One region of the Caproicibacterium sp. XB2 genome, then DNA from elsewhere that is predicted to be linked to it. Evidence: a T-box and tRNA genes for the amino acid it is inferred to sense, from the RefSeq annotation. Region 1 holds a T-box; the other holds one or more tRNA genes.
The links. The T-box of region 1 lies ahead of ACIHKT_RS05705 (valine--tRNA ligase). A T-box ahead of a tRNA ligase gene usually reads a tRNA of that ligase, here a tRNA-Val.

Region 1 (5,539 bases):
GCACAGAGGCGCCGCTATCACATTGGTGGCATCTAAACGGCCGCCAAGGCCCACCTCCAGTACCACTACATCACATTTCTTTTGGGCAAACCAGTACAGCCCCAGTGCTGTGACAGCTTCAAACTCGGAAAGATCCTCTCCCCTATGCTCCATTTCCATCAGCGGCGGCAGGACGGCCTGCGCTGTCCGTACCAGCTCTTTACGCGGAATCATTCTGCCGTTCAGCTGAAAGCGTTCCCGGAAATCCACCACAAATGGAGAAGTAAACAGCCCTGTACGGAAGCCGCTGTGCTGCAGCATGGCGGCAATCATAGTACTGGTAGAACCTTTGCCGTTCGTCCCAGCCACATGCACAAAACGCAGGTAGTCCTGCGGGTCCCCCAGTGTGTGCAGCAGTGTCCGCAGATGCGCAAGCCCCGGCACTTTTTTAAAGCGGTGCAGGGCGTGAATCTGCTGCAGAACCTCTTCGTAAGTCATTTCAGTGCTTCCAAGCTGGACGAAATCAAATCCATACGTTCTTTTAGTTTTTGCGCGTTGGCACGAACACCGGCCACCACTTTCTCCGGTGCCTTGGTCATAAACTTTTCGTTCTGTAGTTTTGCCTGCGCGTTCTGATAGCCTTTCTGTGCGGAAGCAAGTTCCTTGTTCAGCCGCTTCTTTTCCGCTTCTTTATCTACCAATTCGTTCATTTGAATGTAGACTTTGGCGTCCGAAGTGACAATGGTCACGGCGCCATCTAGCGTAAACGATGGTGCAACCTGAATCTCCGTTGTGTAAGCGAGGCGTTTGAAAATCTCCTCGCCAGAACGGAATGTGTCCTGCTTTTCCGTTGCGATATACAGTGCTGTTTTGCGGGAAGGAGCTACGTTCATCTCGGAACGGCGGTTGCGGACACCACGCACGGCAGCCATAATGCTTTCCATCTTGTCGGCTTCCTCTGGGAATGCCAGCTGTGCATCATAGGCTGGATACGGTGCCATGATAAGCGCTTCCCCTGTATGCGGCAGTGCCTGCCAAATTTCCTCGGTAATATACGGCATAAAGGGATGCAGCAGCGCAAGCGTGCGCGTCATAACCCACACCAAAACCTGCCGTGCCTGCTGTGCGGCAGCCTCATCACTGCCCTGCAGACGAATTTTAGAAATCTCAATATACCAATCGCAGAACTCGTCCCACAGGAAGTCGTGCAGCTTCTGTGCAGCAATGCCAAACTCAAATTTTTCCAGATTATCGTTAATTTCCTGTGCCAGGCGATTGAAGGAGTCAAGAATCCATTTATCCTCCATGGTCAGGGTATCCGGCAGTGCATTTGGCACATTCTTCCCTTCAATATTCATCAGGATAAAGCGGGAAGCGTTCCATATCTTATTGGCAAAGTTCCGGCTGGCCTGCACACGCTCGTCCGAATAACGGGTATCGTTACCGGGGCTGATGCCGGTAATCAGTGTAAAGCGCAGGGCATCCGCGCCATACTGGTCAATGACCTTAATGGGGTCAATGCCATTGCCAAGGGATTTGCTCATTTTGCGTCCCTGGCTGTCCCGCACAAGGCCGTGGAAAAATACCGTATGGAACGGCACCTCACCGGTCTGCTCCAAACTGGAGAAAATCATGCGCGCAACCCAGAAGAAAATGATATCGTAGCCGGTTACCAGTGTATTGGTTGGGAAATAATAGTCCAAATCTTTGGTCTTGTCCGGCCAGCCCAGCACACTAAACGGCCACAGCGCGGAACTGAACCAGGTATCCAGTGTATCCTCGTCCTGGTGCAGATGATGACCGCCGCACTTGGGGCAGGTGTCCGGGTCCGTACGGGCAACAACTGTTTCACCGCAGTCGTCACAATACCACGCCGGAATCCGGTGGCCCCACCACAGCTGACGCGAAATGCACCAGTCACGGATATTTTCCATCCAGTTATAATAAATTTTTTCCATACGTTCCGGAATAAAGCGAACTTTGTCGGAGCGAACCGCATCGATTGCCGGTTTTGCCAGCGGTTCCATTTTAACAAACCACTGCTTGGAAACGCGCGGCTCAATGGTGCTGTGGCAGCGGTAGCAGGTACCCACGTTATGCTTGATGGGCTCAATGCTGACCAAATAGCCCTGCTCGTCCAGCTCTTTGACGATTTGTTTACGGGCCTCCATGCCGGACAGTCCCGCGTATTTGCCGCCATTTTCGTTAATGGAGCCGTCCTCGTTCATCATATTGATGACTTCCAAATGATGACGGCGGCCAACCTCAAAGTCGTTGGGGTCATGTGCCGGTGTGATTTTTACAACACCAGTACCAAAATCCTTTTCAACGTATTCGTCCGCCACAACCGGAATTTCACGGCCGACCAGCGGCAAAATTAGCGTTTTGCCAACAATATCTTTGTAGCGCTCATCGTCCGGGTGCACTGCCACGGCCGTATCACCCAGCATTGTTTCGGGGCGGGTAGTAGCGAGCTCCAGGTATCCGCTGCCGTCCTTAAAGGGGTAGCGAACGTGCCAGAAGGAACCGTCCTTTTCCTCGAACTCCACTTCAGCGTCAGAAATGGTTGTCTTGCAGTGCGGACACCAGTTGATAATCCGTTCGCCGCGGTAAATCAGTCCTTTTTCATACAGACGTACAAAAACTTCCCGTACGGCCTTACTGCAGCCTTCGTCCAGCGTGAAGCGTTCCCGCTGCCAGTCACAGGAAACACCCAATTTGCGCAGCTGCTGGTCGATGCGGCCACCAAACTTGTCCTTCCATGCCCACGCACGCTTTAAAAAAGCGTCCCGGCCTATCTGTACCTTGGTCACGCCCTCTTTGCGCATAGCCTCTACAATCTTTGCCTCGGTGGCAATGGAAGCGTGGTCCGTTCCGGGCACCCACAAGGCGCTGTAGCCCTGCATACGGCGCCAGCGGGTAAGAATGTCCTGCAGTGTTTCATCCATTGCATGGCCCAAGTGCAGCTGCCCGGTGATATTCGGCGGTGGAATAACAATGGTGTATGGCTTTTTCTTTGGGTCCGGCTCCGCGTGAAAATAACCGCCTTTTATCCAGAAGTCATAGATGCGATCCTCCACTTCGCCGTGATTATACGTTTTTGCAAGTTGTCTGCTCATTTGATTTTCCTCCTGCAATTTTGGATACCATGGGCTTAACAAAGCGTAAGATACAAAAAAGCCCCGGACAGGAACGGTTTCTTCCTGTCCGGGGCGAAATTTGCAAATTCCGCGGTACCACCCGCATTTGGCCCTATATGGGCCCTCTCTGCCGGTAACGCTGGCACACGGACTGCCCTACTATCCTTTTGGCTTTAGGCAGCCAGCTCCGGGGCGACGCATACGCATCTGCACACGCACAGGTTTCCACCGAAATGCCTGCTCTCTGCGGCTATATACAGATACCTTGTTCCCATCACTGCTTTTATCGATATAAATTTATTATAGGCGCAGCCAAACGCATTGTCAAGCATTGGTGCCCAGCTGTCCGTTGTTTAAACGTGTTAAAAGCGGCGGTACTTCCCGCAGTGACGGTAGCACTGCATCCGCCAACACACGAATTTCCACATTTGGCTGCATTAAATCCGGCACCATCACGGTGTACATACCGGCAGCGTGGCCGCTGCGAACACCGTTAAAGCTGTCCTCTACAACCATACACTGGTCCTGCGTACAGTCAAGGCGGCGGGCCGCTTCCAGAAAGATGTCCGGTGCGGGTTTACCATGGGTAATCTGATCCCCCGTAACAAGGCTTTGAAAATACGGTACCGTGCCGGAACCGTTTAAAATATCTTTAGCCCGCGATTCATACGAAGATGTCACCACAGCCATGCGGTATTCCTGTTTCTGCAGGGCATCCAGCATTTGATGCAGACCTGGCCTGGGAGGAATTCCGGTTTCCTTTAGGTGGCGGGCTGCTTCCTCATGGTAGCGGGCATACAGCGGCTCCGGCTCCTGGTGCAGACGGTCTTTCATCAGCGAAAGAATCTCTGTGCGGTCACGGCCAATGCAGTGCCAATAAAGCCCTTCCGGCAAACCAACCGCTACCCATGCGTCGTGGTTAACTCGTTCGGTATCGAACAGTGTTCCATCCATATCAAAAAGGACTGCAGTAATCATTCTTTTTCCTCCGACGGTGCTGTCAGGTCGTGGATAACGGCGCTTGCAAGCACCAAGCCCTCCACGCTGGGCACAAAGCTGACACTGCCAGGTGTTACCCTGCGGCCAGGTGCCGGCGTTTCTTTACTTTGCAGCGGCTTTTTTGCCGGTTCATCACTGTAAACAACTTTTAGACGGGGCACACCGCGTTTCCGCAACTCCCGGCGCATAACACGCGCCAGCGGGTCCGCCTGCGTTTCAAAAATATCCGCAATGCGGAAACGTGTGGGGTCCAATTTGTTTCCGGCACCCATGGCGCTGATAGACGGTATACCGCACTGGTAGGCTGTCTGCGCAATCAGGAGCTTGCTGCTGACTGTATCCACCGCATCTATAATATAATCGTATTTTGTAAAATCAAATTGTTCTGCGTTTTCCTCGGTGTAAAAACAGCGGCAGCTTTCTACCTGCACCATCGGGTTAATGTCCTGCATTCGCCGCTCCATGACATCTGTTTTATACTGCCCAATGGTGCTGTGCAGGGCAATGACCTGTCGGTTCAGGTTTGTCAGGCTGACGGTGTCACTGTCTACCAGTGTAAACTGGCCCACGCCGCAGCGGCACAGTGCCTCAGCCGCAAATCCGCCAACACCGCCGACGCCAAACAACAATACGGAACAATCCTCCAGTTTCTGCATGGACTGCCGCCCCAAAAGCAGCTCGGTCCGTGAAAATTCATTTATCATCTGGTTTTTCATCCTTCTTTGCCGCGCATTTCGGGCACAATCCCGAAAGCTCCAATCTGTGGCCGGTTATCTGATAGCCGGTCTTTTCTGCCCATTGTTTTTCCAGCGGTTCTATCGGGCAGCCGGAAAGTTCGAGCACTTCCCCACACCCCGTACACCGCAGAATGTGACAGTGCCGGTGGTCATTCAGGCGAAAATACGCCTTGCCGTCCTGTCCCACTTCTTTCATGACAATTTCCTTTTCGAACAAAGTTGCCAGCGTGCGGTAAGCGGTTGACACACTCATATGCATATTCGGCAGGACCGCCAGATAAACCTCTTCCGCTGTCAGCGGCTTCTGCGCCGTACGCAGGACCGTCAAAATTGCCTCGCGCCGGCATGTCGTTTTCAGTTCTTTGGCTTTCAGCATTTCGTCTGCCATAGGTACACCTCCCCGCTGTCCGCTTTCTACCTGCAATTATAGACAGCGGTACAAAAAAAGTCAACAATTCCGCATACGCAACGGCATTCGGGCTATTTTTTTGGCTCCGTCATCAGCCAGTAATGTTCCGCCGTGGGAATGGAAAATCCCATGGACCGCTGCAAAGCAAAAGAAGCGTCATTGCCGAGAATCACATCGCCGAAAGGGACCTGTCCTTTTGCAAGGCTGCGATTCACCGCGTCTGCTTCCAGGGCAATACCGACACCCTGCCGTCGGAACTTTGGATATACTTCCAG
Region 2 (5,539 bases), 380 kb from region 1:
AATCAGCCGGATTGGAAATGGCCTGGAGGGAGACGACTGCCGCGACTGTTCCGGATGTGTGGTTTCTCCCGGCTTCGTCGACATTCATATTCATGGATGCGTAGGAGCCGATACCTGCGACGGAACACGGGAAGCCATTGGAAAAATGGCGGCCCATCTACTGACGGAGGGCGTAACTTCTTTCTGCCCGACAACCATGACGGTTCCGCTTACGCAAATTCGGAAGGTGCTTTCCGTCGTTCGGGACTGTATGGAGCATCCGCCGAAAGGCGCGGCTGTCTGCGGCGCTAATCTGGAAGGCCCATATATTTCCGCTGAGCGGAGGGGCGCCCAGAAGGAGACCGACATTCGGAAGCCGGACTGGAAGGAATTCCGGGAGCTTTATCAGGAGAGCGGAGGCATTATCAAACTGATCGATATGGCGCCGGAATGCGAAGGCGGACAGGAATTCATCCGGTACGTCAGTCCGTATTGCAGGGTGTCTCTTGCGCATACCGAAGCGGATTACGGGACGGCGAAGCAGGCGTTTCAAAACGGGATTACCCATGTGACGCACCTGTTCAATGCGATGACTGGGCTGCACCACCGGAAACCGGGGGCGGTCGGCGCTGTGTTTGACGACAGTAGCGTCCGGGCGGAGCTGATCTGCGACGGGTTCCACATTGCCCCCGCAGTGCTGCGGATTGCTTTCCGTCAGCTCGGGGAAGACCGAACGGTAATCATAAGCGATTCGATGCGCGCAGCAGGAATGCCGGACGGGGAATCGGAACTCGGAGGACAAAAGGTATTTGTGAAAAATGGCCAGGCTCGCCTGGTGGACGGCACGATTGCCGGTTCGACGGCGAACCTTCATCAGGAAGTGAAAAACTTGATTCGGTCCGGAATCCCAGTGCGGCAGGCGATAAAGTCTGCGACGATGAACCCAGCCCGTGAAATTGGCCTGGAACAAGAAATTGGGAGCATCCAAGTAGGAAAAAGGGCTGACCTCGTCATTATGAATCAAAACTGGGACATTGCGGCTGTCATCCATAATGGATGGCAGGTGCAAAACAATACGTAGAACATTCGGAACAATTCAAGCAAGGGCAAAATGAATCAGCCCGAGACGATCGGAATTAAGAATCTCAGGCTTTGCCGTTTGGAATGCTTTTCCTAAGGCGCGCAACACCATTGGAACTGCCAAAGTGTCATCCATTTTATGAAGCACGCCACTGCACATTTTCTGAAGAAAAGCAGAAGAAATCAAAGAATAAATCATGAGAAAAAAGCCCAGCGAAAGCTGGGCTTTTTTGTTGCAAATATGTGAAGTGTGAATAGATACAGGAGTTGCGCGTAATGGAAATTCCTTGTATACTTATTCTATAGGCTTAGTTGGAATATTATGAATTGCCGTACTTCCTATGTGCTGTATGTCTATAATATTATCGCTCCAAACCGCTTCAATCTCACTTTTAACTTGATGGTATTCACCACCCCATTTTTCATTATGGGGAAGTAGCCTTACTTTATATCTCTCTACGCCTTCCATAGCATATCTCCATCAACTTCACTTATTACACACTGGCGAAACCATCTTCGGAGTTAGAGTAATCTTATTTTTAAAAACAGTTCTCATCTATAAATAACAAGGCGAGTTGTGAAAACAACTCGCCTTGTTATCAATTTTTGGTGGACGTTACAGGACTCGAACCTGTGACCTTCCGCACGTCAAGCGGATGCTCTAGCCAGCTGAGCTAAACGTCCATTTCTCAACAGCACTTGTATATTATATCTCATGTTTCGGGAAAATGCAAGCTTTTTTCAAAAAACAAACGAAATGACGCGGCTTGTATTCCTTTGGGTATTCTTCTATAATAGAAATAGAAAAATGAAAATAGAAAAACAATACAGGGGGAATGGCTGTGTCTACAGGACTGGTGCTGGAAGGCGGCGGCCTGCGCGGTGTTTATACGGCGGGCGTGCTGGACGAATTTATAAAAAACAAGATTCAATTTCCGTCGGTCTATGCGGTTTCAGCTGGTGCCTGCTGTTCCCTCAGTTATCTGGCCGGTCAGTATGAGCGCAATAAAAATATTTTTTACCGCTATGTGCCGGATGACCGTTATGTCAGTTTTAAAAATCTGCGTACAACGGGTTCGCTGTTTGGGTTCGATTTCATTTTTGGAGAACTGTTCCACACGCTGGACCCATTTGATTATGATGTGTTCCGCAAATCCAAAGTAAACCTGATGGTCGGCACAACCGACTTGATTACCGGTACGGAATCCTATTTTTCCAACAAAGATATGGACGACCGCTTTCTGCCGGTGCAGGCTTCCAGCTCCCTGCCGTTCTGGTCGCCGATTGTTTGGATAAACAACCACCCGTATATGGACGGCGGCCTTGCTTCTCCGGTCCCGTACGAGCGCTCCATGCAGGATGGAAACGAGAAGAATGTCGTTGTGCTGACGCGTGACCTTTCCTACCGGAAACGCTTTGGACCGGATTATCCGCGTGGCTTGATTCATGTGCACTACCGCGGCTATCCGAATTTTGTCCGCACACTGGAACGCCGCGGAGATGTTTATAACCGCCAGATGGCCGTTATCCGCCAACAGGAACGTGCGGGCCGCATGGTCGTTATCCGGCCGACTTCTCCCATTAACTTGGGGCGTTGCGAGAAAGACGCGGAAAAATTGCTGAAAGTGTATCATCTCGGCCGGCGGGACGCTGCGGCTAAACTGCCCGCGGTGAAAAAACTTCTAATGGAAAAATAGCCAAATAAAGAACGGAGAATCGCTTGTATCTGCGAGTTCTCCGTTCTTTTTATTTAACAGTTTTTGTGGCGTAAAAGGTCGGTACATGGAAGTCGTGCAGGCGGCCTTCACTGTTGATGTCCTCATAAATATCCGTCAATGTAAAACCGGCCTGCAGCTGTCCGCCAATTTCCTCCTCGATTGTGTGGGAAAACTGAATTCCCCAGTCGTTTTCAACGGAGGTTTGGTAAAGCGCCTTGTCTTTCAGCGGATTGAACGGCAGTTTGCATGCAAAGTCTGTTTCCTCTTCATTGAAAACATAATTGATGCCGTTGTCAAAGCCCGCCAGCAGGATGCCGCCCTTTTTCAGGACACGGAAGCACTCTTTCCAAAGCGGCAGAATGTTTTCAATATAGCAGTTGGAAACCGGGTGGAAAATGAGGTCAAACGAATCGTCCGGCAGGGGCAGAGGATGTGACATATCGGCCCGTATCACTTGAATGACGTAGTGTTCGCGCTGTGCCACCATGCGCTCACTTTGCAGCTGCGCGCTGGAATAGTCCAGCACCGTGCATTCCGCACCGGCGGCTGTAAATATAGGCATTTGCTGACCGCCGCCGGACGCAAGGCCGAGCACTTTTTTGCCCTTTAGGTTTCCAAACCAGCTTTTGGGGACCATTTTCATGGGGGTGAGCTGTACGGACCATTTTCCGGCTTTGGCATTCTCAAAGGCTTCATGAGAAATAGGCTGTCCCCATTCCCAGCCGTCGTGTACCCATCTGTCTACGAATGCGGCGTTTGATTTTGTGTAGCTTTCATTCATTTTTATCACCTGCTTTTAGAATTTGAATATATACTTTGGTACCTTTAGGCGCGTTCGGAGCGTTTTCCAATAAAAAACGAAAGGAAGAAAATAACGGCCGCGACCAGTACGATTGTGCCGCCTGTAGCTGTGCCGGTGTAGTAGCTGATAATTAGGCCGGAAATGCCGGATACCAGGCTGATGCCAATGGACCAGAAGTGATAACTGCGCATGGAATGGGCGAGGTTACGGGCAGCTGCCGCCGGCAGCACCAAAAGGGAGTTGATAAGCAGAATGCCTACCCACTTAATGGTGGAAGTCACCAGCACGGCGACCAAAACAACAAAGATGTTCTGCAGGAGCCGGACCGGGATGTTCTTGCTGGCGGCGAGGTCGGCATTGACACTGGTCAGCAAAAACGGGTTAAAGAAGAGAATCCACAGCAGAATGACCGCGGCCAACAGCACAGCCAGCAGGGCGATTTCCTGCGGCTGTACCGTCAGAATGTCGCCAATTAGGTAGCTGGAGTATTTGGCAAAGCCGCCGGTTGCGGAAAGCAGAACAATGCCCAGTGCCATGCCGACGGACGCAAAGACGCTGATAATGGTGTCGGCGCTGGAAGTGCCGCTGCCGATAACCGCCGAAATGCCCAGCGCGAATAATAGGGCGAACCCCATCATAGACAGCAGGTAGTTGTCCGTACCCAGCAGGACGCCAATCGCAATACCGGTCAGGGCCGAATGGCCGAGCGCATCGCTGAAAAAGGAGAGCTTGTTATTGACAATCATGGTGCCCACCAGACCGAACAGCGGCGTGATGAGCAAAATGGCCAGCAGCGCATTTTTCATATAGACAAATTCTGTCCAGTCAAAAGGCAGGATGGTGTCGATAAATGAATAAATGGCATTCAATGGAAATCACCTCCCGCCAGTTTCAAACCGAACGCTTCCTGCACAGCGTCAGTTTTCATTACCTCAGCGACCGGACCGCTGACCACAATGGTGTGGCTGATGAGCGCGGCACGGGTTGCGTATTTCATTACATGGGAAAGGTCATGCGAAACCAAAATAATCGGCATTTCATGCTGTTTGCGCATATGTGTAACAAGGTCGTAAAACAATTCGATGCCCTTGCGGTCCACAGCGGAAACCGGTTCATCCAGCAGCAGCAGGTCCGGCATGGGGTGCAGGGCAAAGGCAAGCAGTACACGCTGCAGTTCGCCGCCGGAAAGCGCGCCCAGCCGTTTGGGCAGCAGGTCCGGTGAACCGCCCACGCGCCGCAGCATTTCCGCGGCAAAGTCACGCTGCTCTTTGCGGTGGCCGAGCCATACCGGAAAATGGGTTAGGTTGGCGCACAGCATATCCTGCACAGTCACAGGTGTGGCTCGGTCAAATACTAGGTTTTGCGGGACATAGCCAATATGCGGGTCCGTCAGTTTTTTGCCACCGGCATCGTGGAAAGTGATGGTGCCGGTGTAGGGAATACGTCCCAACAGCGCCTTGAGCAGGGTGCTTTTTCCGGCACCATTCTGGCCGATGAGGGCCATGATTTCGCCGTGGTGTACGTCCAAATTCACATCATGCAAGATCTGCGCACCGTGGCGGCGTACGCCCAAATTCCGAATGATGGTGTTGCATTTACAGGTTGTCATGGTAGAATCTCTCCTTGTACAGAACAAATAGCCAATCGGGCGGGGGAAAGGTCCCGCCGCTCTATGCCAGCGCCTTTTGCAGCGTTTGTGTATTTTTCTCCATGGCCTTTAAATAAGCGTCACGGTCATAACTGCCGGTCACAGCCGGGTCCAGTTTATAAAAAGCGGCGCCGCTTTCCTGCGCGATAATCTGTGCGGCGGACTGTTCGTACTGCGGTTCCGCAAAAACCGCCTTTACGCCGCTTTGCCGAATCATGCGGATGGTTTCCGCAAGTTCTTTGGCACTGGGCTGGCTGTCCGGTTCCCGCTGAACGGTCTGTACGATGTTGAGGTGAAATTCCTTGGCGAAAT

Region 2: it has a tRNA-Val gene. The T-box ahead of ACIHKT_RS05705 (valine--tRNA ligase) is inferred to sense a tRNA for this amino acid. The anticodon was not compared.

Annotation. Positions count from the first base shown of each region.
Region 1 is NZ_CP173227.1:1,133,184-1,138,722, forward strand. It holds gene ACIHKT_RS05700 (bifunctional folylpolyglutamate synthase/dihydrofolate synthase) at 1-477, opposite strand, end outside; gene ACIHKT_RS05705 (valine--tRNA ligase) at 474-3,098, opposite strand; T-box leader at 3,185-3,406, opposite strand; gene ACIHKT_RS05710 (HAD family hydrolase) at 3,444-4,097, opposite strand; gene ACIHKT_RS05715 (ThiF family adenylyltransferase) at 4,094-4,822, opposite strand; gene ACIHKT_RS05720 (Fur family transcriptional regulator) at 4,812-5,243, opposite strand; gene ACIHKT_RS05725 (GNAT family N-acetyltransferase) at 5,336-5,539, opposite strand, start outside.
Region 2 is NZ_CP173227.1:1,508,985-1,514,523, reverse strand. It holds gene nagA (N-acetylglucosamine-6-phosphate deacetylase) at 1-1,060, shown strand, start outside; gene ACIHKT_RS07560 (hypothetical protein) at 1,076-1,258, opposite strand; gene ACIHKT_RS07555 (GrpB family protein) at 1,355-1,528, opposite strand; tRNA gene ACIHKT_RS07550 (tRNA-Val) at 1,667-1,743, opposite strand; gene ACIHKT_RS07545 (patatin family protein) at 1,902-2,756, shown strand; gene ACIHKT_RS07540 (class I SAM-dependent methyltransferase) at 2,806-3,558, opposite strand; gene ACIHKT_RS07535 (metal ABC transporter permease) at 3,603-4,448, opposite strand; gene ACIHKT_RS07530 (metal ABC transporter ATP-binding protein) at 4,445-5,188, opposite strand; gene ACIHKT_RS07525 (metal ABC transporter substrate-binding protein) at 5,250-5,539, opposite strand, start outside.